One region of the Halobacillus sp. SY10 genome, then DNA from elsewhere that is predicted to be linked to it. Evidence: riboswitches for the same ligand, from Rfam matches in the RefSeq annotation. Region 1 holds a riboswitch; the other holds the start of a gene.
The links. Region 1 has a riboswitch for lysine ahead of dapA (4-hydroxy-tetrahydrodipicolinate synthase). Riboswitches for the same ligand answer to the same signal wherever they lie in the genome.

Region 1 (4,427 bases):
AATAAACCATACGACAAGGCCGACGAGAAGCAGCCCACGAATAAAATCAGACAAGAACATGATCTTCGCCTTATCAAAGCGATCCGCCACCGTTCCACTGATAATCATAAAAAGCACCCGTGGAATACTAACAGCGATATACAGAATGCCAAGTGAGGCCTCTAAACCTAAGACATTGACGACATACCAGCTTTGTGAAAAAAGAAAAAAAGAAATACCAAAACTTGATAAAAGTGCCGCTCCCCAAAGCAGCAAAAAGTTTCGATTCTTGAATATGGATGGAATCTCTCTCGGTTCCGTTTCTGATTGTTGCAACGCTATTTCATTGACTGCCATATGAATCACACCTTCGTTTATTATTGGTTGATTCCATTGTATAAAAGGTCGATGCCAGCAACGATATGCCACAGAATGATTCTCCATCCGTCTCGAGACTGATATTTCCCCACCTATGTAAAAAGAGGTTTGCCCTTTACAAACCTCTCGGATGATCAGCCGCCCATGTATTGACTGCGGCAACGATTAATACAATTGAAATACGCTTGGTCATTAGATCCAAACTGTGCGGCACAATTGTTGATACAAGCCCGGTACAGATCGTGTTGGCTTTGTCCTGGTGGTGTAAATGGTCCTCCCCAGGAACCTCCGGGTTGGAATCCACCATTGTACCCGGGCGGCAGACCACCAGGGCCTATCCACTGACCTGGAACGGAAGGTTGCGGCTGCCAACTCCCACCGCCTGGACCTCCCCACGGAAATGGTTGCTGCCACTGCCCGCCAGTACCGCCGCCCCAAGTGCCTGGAGGGAATAATCCGCCAAAACCTCCTCCAGCTCCCGGGTTAAACATTCCACCACCGCCGAACACGATCCGATCCTGATTCCCGTTACTATAATAACTTGGATATTGATTCATCCGATCCGTCCCTTCTAAAAAACTCATACACCATATACTAAGAACCCCACCCCCAAATCGTGCCTATCCCCTCCAATTCTCTTCATGTAAGAATTGCTCCCTACACTGGAAAACTCAGTTTCGAGACTTTTGATGAGCGGGTCGGGGCTTCGGGGGATGACTCGCTTTCCGCGGAAGCGTCAAGAGCCCCTCCCAAAGGTCTACGGAGTAAGCCTTGCATGGTTGGAATAAGTAATGACGAATTCCTGGCCATGGATACGGGGGCAGGGAAACGACGGTTTGCAGTGCTTTGAATCAGTACGTAGAAAAACAAACACGTCCGGATTTCCTTCCGCTTTTCATGCGGACGTTTCCCAGCCCCTGTTCCCTCGCCTTATTCGTGCAGTTGCTATGGTAGAAGCTACTATATCGGGTGATTCATCAGCACTTCACCACCAAAATCTGCAGGTTACTTTAAGAGGGATTTCGAAAACCTCATTCGGCTAGGGGCGGAGGGGAATAGGGAGACTCCTGTGGGAAAAAAGTGCATGGTGAAACCCCGCAGGACGCAGTCCGAGGACGCTCACCGCGCTCCCGCGGAAAGCGAGTTATTCCCCGCAGCCCCTATCCTCTCAACTAAAGTCTCGAAATCGAGTCTTACACATTCCTGCCAGATAGCTTAAGATAAGAATCTCAGAGATTTTGTCGAATCGTTTGTTCCCTTGTCTTTCCACTTGTAATATGGATACTTTTTTGATAATCTTTAACTAACTAAATATTTTCTTATTTCAAATGATTTTGAAGTAAGGATAGAGGTGCAATGACATGAGTACACTTGTCGGAGGAGAATGAGCTCCTGAGATGAAGGTGGAAAGGGGAAATTGCCGAAGCGAAAGGGATCTCATATCCCTGATGCTGGTTCTGCTGCTTAACAAGTACAGGACTGTCATATAGGAAACTATATGGAGGGCTATCTTACGCAGGAACGGTTTAAAAGTTTCTACGGCAGCAGCGACGCCCTCGTTGTTGCCGTTTTTATTTTGACTGCCGTAGCCCTCACAACCTCGAACGTATTCAAAATTCTAAACAAAGGTGTGAGGTTATGAATTTCGGCCAAGTATTAACAGCAATGGTGACCCCTTTTGACAGCGAAGAAAACATTGATTTTGATGCAACTCGAGCGTTAGTCAACTACTTGATTGAAAACGGTTCGGATGCCCTGGTCATTGCAGGAACAACTGGTGAATCACCAACATTGACGACAGAAGAGAAAGTGAGCCTCTTCAAATTCGTTGTTGAAGTGGTTGACGGAAGAGTTCCTGTCGTTGCAGGTACCGGATCCAACAACACGAGAGCGTCCATCCGTTTGACTGAAAAAGCTGAGGAAGTCGGTGTCGACGCCGTCATGCTCGTGACCCCTTATTACAATAAACCAACTCAAGAAGGTCTTTACCAGCACTTCTCTACGATTGCAAAATCTACATCGCTTCCCGTGATGCTTTACAACATCCCAGGAAGAAGCGTCATCAACATGGAGCCGGCGACCGTCATTCGCCTATCTCAAATCAAAAATATCGTTTCCATCAAGGAAGCAAGCGGCGACCTTGATGCGGCGACGGAAATCATTCGTGAAACGTCCGATGACTTTTCTGTTTACAGTGGCGAAGACTCCAATACGCTTCCATTCGTATCCATCGGAGGTACAGGAATCGTCTCCGTCTCCTCCCACGTGATCGGAAATGAAATGCAGCAGATGATTCAAAGTTTCCGCGAAGGCGATTTTGCTTATGCCGCCCGTCTTCACCAAAAGCTTGTTCCTGTTATGCATGCCATCTTCTCTGCACCAAGCCCGTCTCCGGTTAAAGCGGCCCTTCATGCTAAAGGTGTGGAGGTCGGTGGTGTCCGTCTTCCCCTCCTGCCGCTTTCCGAAGAGGAAGAAAAGCATGTTCTCGGCGAACTTGAAAAAGTACAACCGAAAGAAGCCCTCACGGCTCCATAAGAAAAACCGCCCATGCCGGGCGGTTTTTTATTTTTTGTGAACAATCTCATCAATGATTCCGTATTCCTTCGCCTCTTCCGCACTCATAAAATAATCACGGTCGGTATCCTCTGCCACCTTTTCCACAGGCTGCCCGGTCCGTTCGGCGATGATTTCATTAATGTGCTGCCTCAGTTTGATAATTCGTTTCGCTGATATCTCTATGTCAGCCGCCTGTCCGCGAGCTCCTCCAAGTGGCTGGTGAATCATGACTTCACTATTCGGCAGAGCATACCGCTTTCCTTTTGTACCCGCCAATAAAAGCATCGCTCCAAAAGAGGCCGCTATCCCCGTACAGATCGTCCGCACATCAGGCTGGATATACTGCATCGTATCCAGAATGGAAAAACCAGCAGTCGTCGATCCTCCTGGGCTATTGATATACAAAGAGATGTCTTTTTCCGGATCATCCGCTGCAAGGTATAAAAGTTGGGCGACGATGCTGTTGGCCATGTGATCGTTGATTTCTTCACTTACCATAACGATCCGGTCTTTCAAAAGTCGGGAGTAGATGTCGTAGGACCTCTCCCCTCTGCTTGTCTGTTCAATGACATAAGGAATCGTATTCATCGGATTTTCCCTCCTTTATGCTGCTAAAGAGAGGACGTTTAAAGGTGAAGCTGGTCGCTGATTTCTGGAAGCAGGTTTGAGGAGAATCGGAATTTTTTCAATCAATAACGTTGGATCCTGAATGGTGAGCGTTCTGACCAATGTTTGGTAGAGAAGATCGTCTTCTGAGCGGGTTCGCATCATTTGTAGCCTTTCCGCTTCGGGACACCTGTGCAGATTATCCCTCGCACGCTTCAATAACGCTTTAACTGCTGTTTCCTTCATTTGAAGCAGTTCTGCAATCTCTGCAATTTTATAATGAAAAGCTTCTTTCAAAATAAATGTAAGCAACTGCTTCACCGTCAATTTCTCTAACAGGAGTTGAACCAAGGTTTCATCGACAGTCTCTTCTTTTTTTACAAAGTCATCCGCCGGCCTCTCCATCAAGGGTTCCTTTTTCTCCATGCGTTTTTGATCCACCCAAACATGGTAGGCGATTTTTTTAAGAAGAGCTGGTCTGATTTCCCCTGCATCATAATGCTCACACGCCCTTGCAACCGACTCCTGGGCAAGGTCTTTTCCGTCCCATCCATCGCGCGTTAAGAAAAGACAATAGCTTAAAAGCTTATCATAGTCCTTCTCGATCTCCTCAAGACCAAGATTCCCAACGGGATTACTTGTATTTAGTTCCACCTTTCACACTCCTTTCGACCTCTCACAGCTATAACGGAAAAATCCATGAAAAAGATACGGGTGTTTCTATTATTTTTATTCTATTGTGGTCGTCTAAACCCCTTTGGTTTAAAAAAGGTTAAGGTTAGCAATATTCGGTTAGAGGATAGAAAAAGGAGGGGTGCGATGTTCACTCGGAGGAACCAGAAGAAAGACATCGCCCGGTTTGTTTTTCTTCTCGTCGTCATCATCATAAGTCCTTTTCTCCATGCGAC
Region 2 (4,427 bases), 980 kb from region 1:
AACCGCTTGACTGAACAATTACGCTTATGGACATCGGCGGATATAGCGATGTTAAATGCAGGTGTGCTCCTCGACCATTTATCCGCTGGAGAAATTACTTATGAAGATATTCATCGCATTTGTCCACACCCGATGAACCCCTGTCTTGTGGAATTAAGAGGGGATGAGCTGATGGAAGTGATACGAGCTGCTCATACGAAAGAACTTACGGAAATAAGGCTGAAAGGTTTTGGCTTTAGAGGTGAAGTGATTGGGAAGATGGTTTTTGCAGGTATTGACATAGAAATGGATGATGATGGAGAAGAACATGTAAAGCGTGTCACTTTTGCTGGTGAACCGATTGATTATGATCGTACGTATCGGTTTGCTACAGCGGACACATTTACGTTTGGCCGATTCTTTCCTGAAATCGCCTATTCGAAAACAAAGAAATATTTTATGCCGGAACTATTGCGAGACCTTTTATCTGAAGCACTTAAGTCATAACACTGGGAGCTACCTTTGTAGGTAGCTCTCTTACATAACGGATTGTAAGGAATTTATTATGAAGAGTCTTTGCAACAAATTCTCTAGTACCCGGAGCTGTATTAGCTAAAACCATATACAATGAAAGCGGTCAAGCGTTCTTCCAACAAGGTGTAGCTTTTACACCGCGGATCATTGAACGGTTAAAAAGCTTTGATATTAAAAGCGATCGTCCCATAGTAAGGGAAATAAAAAGAGATGGTACAAGAGGAAGAAACACCGACTTGTCCAAAGAATTGAATATCCTGATCAAGAATTGTCATATGACATCGGTAAGTTGATGCTTAAACCCTTCTTTTCTTTCATATAGATAGATGAGGAGGGTTGTTCTATGCCAAAGAAGAGTGCGACTACTGGTTCCACGATCGGAAAAAGGATTGTGCTTAGTCTGCTGTTTTTCGCCCTTTTCACAGCGTTAAGCCTTTGGTTCATTAACCGAGGTGTGACTCCGGCGCTCGTTGAAATTGCTGAAACAAAAGCTCAACAGCTGGCTAGGGATGCCATTAATGAAGCAGTCAGTAAAACGATCGCAGAAGATCTACAATTTAATGACCTTGTGAATATGGAAAAAGATAACCAAGGAAACATTGTTTATATGGGATGGAACTCTGTAGTTGTTAACCGCGCACTTCGTGATACGACCATACGTGTTCAGAACTTTTTAAAAAGGATGGAGCTTGGTGAGCTTCCGATGGAGGATACTTCTTTGGAGCCGAATATTGATCCCGATCGCACACAGGAGGAATTAGGAGAACAACCAGCAACACTTATCGAACTTCCTATTGGGGTAGCAACAAACAACAGTTTACTAGCAAACCTTGGGCCAAAAGTTCCTGTTCAACTTAGAGTGATTGGAGACGTTCAATCAGAAGTCGATATCAAGATGACGGAATATGGGATTAACGCTGCTTTATTTGAATTGACGATTCATTTTGAAGTGAATGTCCGGATTGTTATTCCATTTTCTACAGAAACAACTGTCGTAACGAATAATATTCCTATTGATCAAGCTACCATCCTAGGTAAAGTTCCTAATTTTTATGGTGGTATGGGAGGGGAAGGAGATCCATCATTTTCCTATCCAATGGAACCCTTGCAATAAATGCTTGGAATTGTTAAAATTACTGAGAATTGAATATGCGTGACCTTATCAGATCGGTGAGGTAGAGGTGCAAACACCATCAGTAATCAATTGGAGCGAGACAAGCGACGATGATTGATGGAAGGGGATGTTTGCCGAAGTGTTTTGTAGTCCGTCAAACTATAAGACGCTGGTGTATATCTGAACAAGAGATACACTGTCATGCATGCTTTTGGGTGCATGGGGCGCTACTGATCGAAATGGAGGATAATCAAATTGCCACTTACAAAGGCGATGGTAGGTTATTTTCTATCATTGTCTTTTTTTATTCCTCATTTTTATCCGCAGTAGCCTTCCAATCCCGTTACATCAAGATTTACGGAGGGGAAACATCATGGAAGGAACCATCTATTCTTTAATTCCAGCAGTATTAATGTTAATCCTTGTTCTGCTGACAAGGAAAGTCATCCTATCCTTAGGGATTGGGATCATCGTAGGAGCATTCCTGCTCACACAAATGGATATTGGCGGAGGACTAGCGTTAATCTGGTCGATTTTCGCAAACATCTTCGTCAGTGAAGGCGCACTGAATATGGGCAACATTTATTTGTTATCATTTCTATTCTTATTAGGAATTACCACTGCCTTCATGACAGCATCAGGAGGAAGTCGTGCGTTTGGTCGTTGGGCTGTCGAACGTATTCGTACGAGAAAAGGGGCAACACTTGTTCCGGCGCTTCTGGGAATCATCATCTTTATTGATGATTACTTCAATGCACTGGCCGTAGGACAAGTAGCGCGCCCTGTAACCGATCGATATAAAGTATCCCGGGCAAAATTGGCGTATTATATCGATTCCACATCGGCTCCGATTACTGTTATTTCACCTATTTCCAGCTGGGGAGCTTATATTATTGGAACGATCGGAAGTATCCTGGCTGCGAATGAAATCACACAGTATCAAGCTTTTGAAGCATTCGTGTTAATGATTCCAGCAAATCTCTATGTGTTTGCGGCGTTATTGCTCGTATTCTTGACGATTTACTTAAGATTGGATCTTGGTCCGATGAAAGTTCATGAGAAACGAGCCATTGAAACAGGAGAATTGAATAACCCTGAAAAAGGGGACGTTCCTGGTGATTTGAATGATGAATTCAAGGAGCATAACCATGGGAAGATCTCTCATCTGATTTGGCCTATCTTTGCTCTTGTTGTCGGAACTGTGTTAACAATGGTCATCACAGGAATGCGCAACACAGAAGGCAGTGTCGATCTTCTCTCCATCTTTGCAAACACAAATGTGAATATCTCATTGTTCACAGGTGGAGTCGTTTCTGTTGTTGTTGCGCTTGTGCTGTATATCAGTCAACCAAAACCTAAATCAGGAATTTCTCTCGTCTTTGGTCAAGGGATGAAAGCCATGTTACCAGCGATTTACATCTTGGTTTTTGCCTGGATGATCGGTGATATCATCGGCCAGCTTCAAACTGGTGAATATTTAGCCCAGCAATTTACTCAAGCAGATATCAACCTTGCCTATCTGCCTTTGATTATTTTCTTATTGTCTGGCTTCATGGCATTATCAACAGGTACATCTTGGGGAACATTCGGAATTATGCTTCCGATTGCAGGAGAAATCGCGGCAGTGTCCGACCCTACACTGATTTTGCCGGCACTGTCAGCAGTACTCGCTGGATCTGTGTTTGGGGACCACTGTTCACCGATATCCGATACGACAATTCTTTCCTCGACAGGGGCAGGATCGAACCACATTGATCACGTACTCACACAGCTCCCTTATGCCCTTATCGCTGCAGGAGCTGCTTCCATCGGTTATGTTATCTTAGGCTTGTCTGGTGGAGTGTGGCTGCCATTGTTGATGACGTTGATTATTGCCACATTTGTAGCGTTCATTATTCACAAGTTTAATCATAGGTAGCCAACGGAGTAAAATAAAAAGGAATACTTTTTGGGAGAGTATGGAACGTGCAACGTCCATACTCTCTTTTTTTGTCATCATCTCCCCATTCAAAAATTCTTTATATAGGCTGATTGTTGAAGACTCTGTTTCGTGACTTACAAAATTCTGCCATATAGTATAAATCGTGTATGATAAAAACATATTAATCCATATTATGGTAGTACATTTTACTCAAGGCTTTTAACTCCCCCTTCCAATTTCTGAAAATTTAAAAATTATTTTGACAAGCTGCGCATTGCTAGTTATAATTTAAAGCAGAATAATCAGAAAAATAAAAATTAAAAAACATCTTTTCTAGGATGTTAAACTCAGGGAGGTCTTTCGCATGGAAAATCGTGCACAATGGGGAACACGAGCCGGTTTCATACTGGCAGCCGTCGGTTCAGCCATCGGTTTAGGTAACATCTGGCGTTTCCCGGCAGTAGCTTATGAAAATGGTGGTGGGGCATTTTTCATTCCTTATTTATTTGCTCTGTTAACAGCGGGTATTCCGCTACTTGTTATGGAATTCACCATCGGCCACAAATTTAGAGGGTCAGCACCACTTTCATTCTTCAGAATGAACCGTAAAACAGAATGGCTTGGCTGGTGGGCAGTACTTGTATCATTTGTTATTTCAACATATTATGCCGTCATTATTGCCTGGGCAATTTCATACAGTTTCTTTGCATTCAACCTTTCATGGGGTGAAGACACAGAAGGCTTTTTGTTTAGCGATTATTTGCAATTATCCGTAGATCCTGGTCAGACAGGAAGCCTTGTACCTGGTGTTCTTATTCCACTTCTTATCGTTTGGTTGATTACTCTTGGGGTCCTTTTCAAAGGAGTCAAAAAAGGGAT

Region 2: another riboswitch for lysine. It lies ahead of ACJA3J_RS16490 (Na+/H+ antiporter NhaC family protein); the one in region 1 lies ahead of dapA (4-hydroxy-tetrahydrodipicolinate synthase).

What each region holds. Positions count from the first base shown of each region.
Region 1 is NZ_CP174345.1:4,193,632-4,198,058, forward strand. Features, by position in the region: gene ACJA3J_RS20965 (MFS transporter) at 1-336, opposite strand, end outside; gene ACJA3J_RS20970 (hypothetical protein) at 492-914, opposite strand; lysine riboswitch at 1,696-1,874, shown strand; gene dapA (4-hydroxy-tetrahydrodipicolinate synthase) at 1,996-2,892, shown strand; gene clpP (ATP-dependent Clp endopeptidase proteolytic subunit ClpP) at 2,920-3,501, opposite strand; gene ACJA3J_RS20985 (sigma factor-like helix-turn-helix DNA-binding protein) at 3,517-4,173, opposite strand; gene ACJA3J_RS20990 (hypothetical protein) at 4,339-4,427, shown strand, end outside.
Region 2 is NZ_CP174345.1:3,212,193-3,216,619, reverse strand. Features, by position in the region: gene ACJA3J_RS16500 (bifunctional UDP-sugar hydrolase/5'-nucleotidase) at 1-486, shown strand, start outside; gene yunB (sporulation protein YunB) at 857-1,627, shown strand; lysine riboswitch at 1,682-1,865, shown strand; gene ACJA3J_RS16490 (Na+/H+ antiporter NhaC family protein) at 2,001-3,545, shown strand; gene ACJA3J_RS16485 (sodium-dependent transporter) at 3,913-4,427, shown strand, end outside.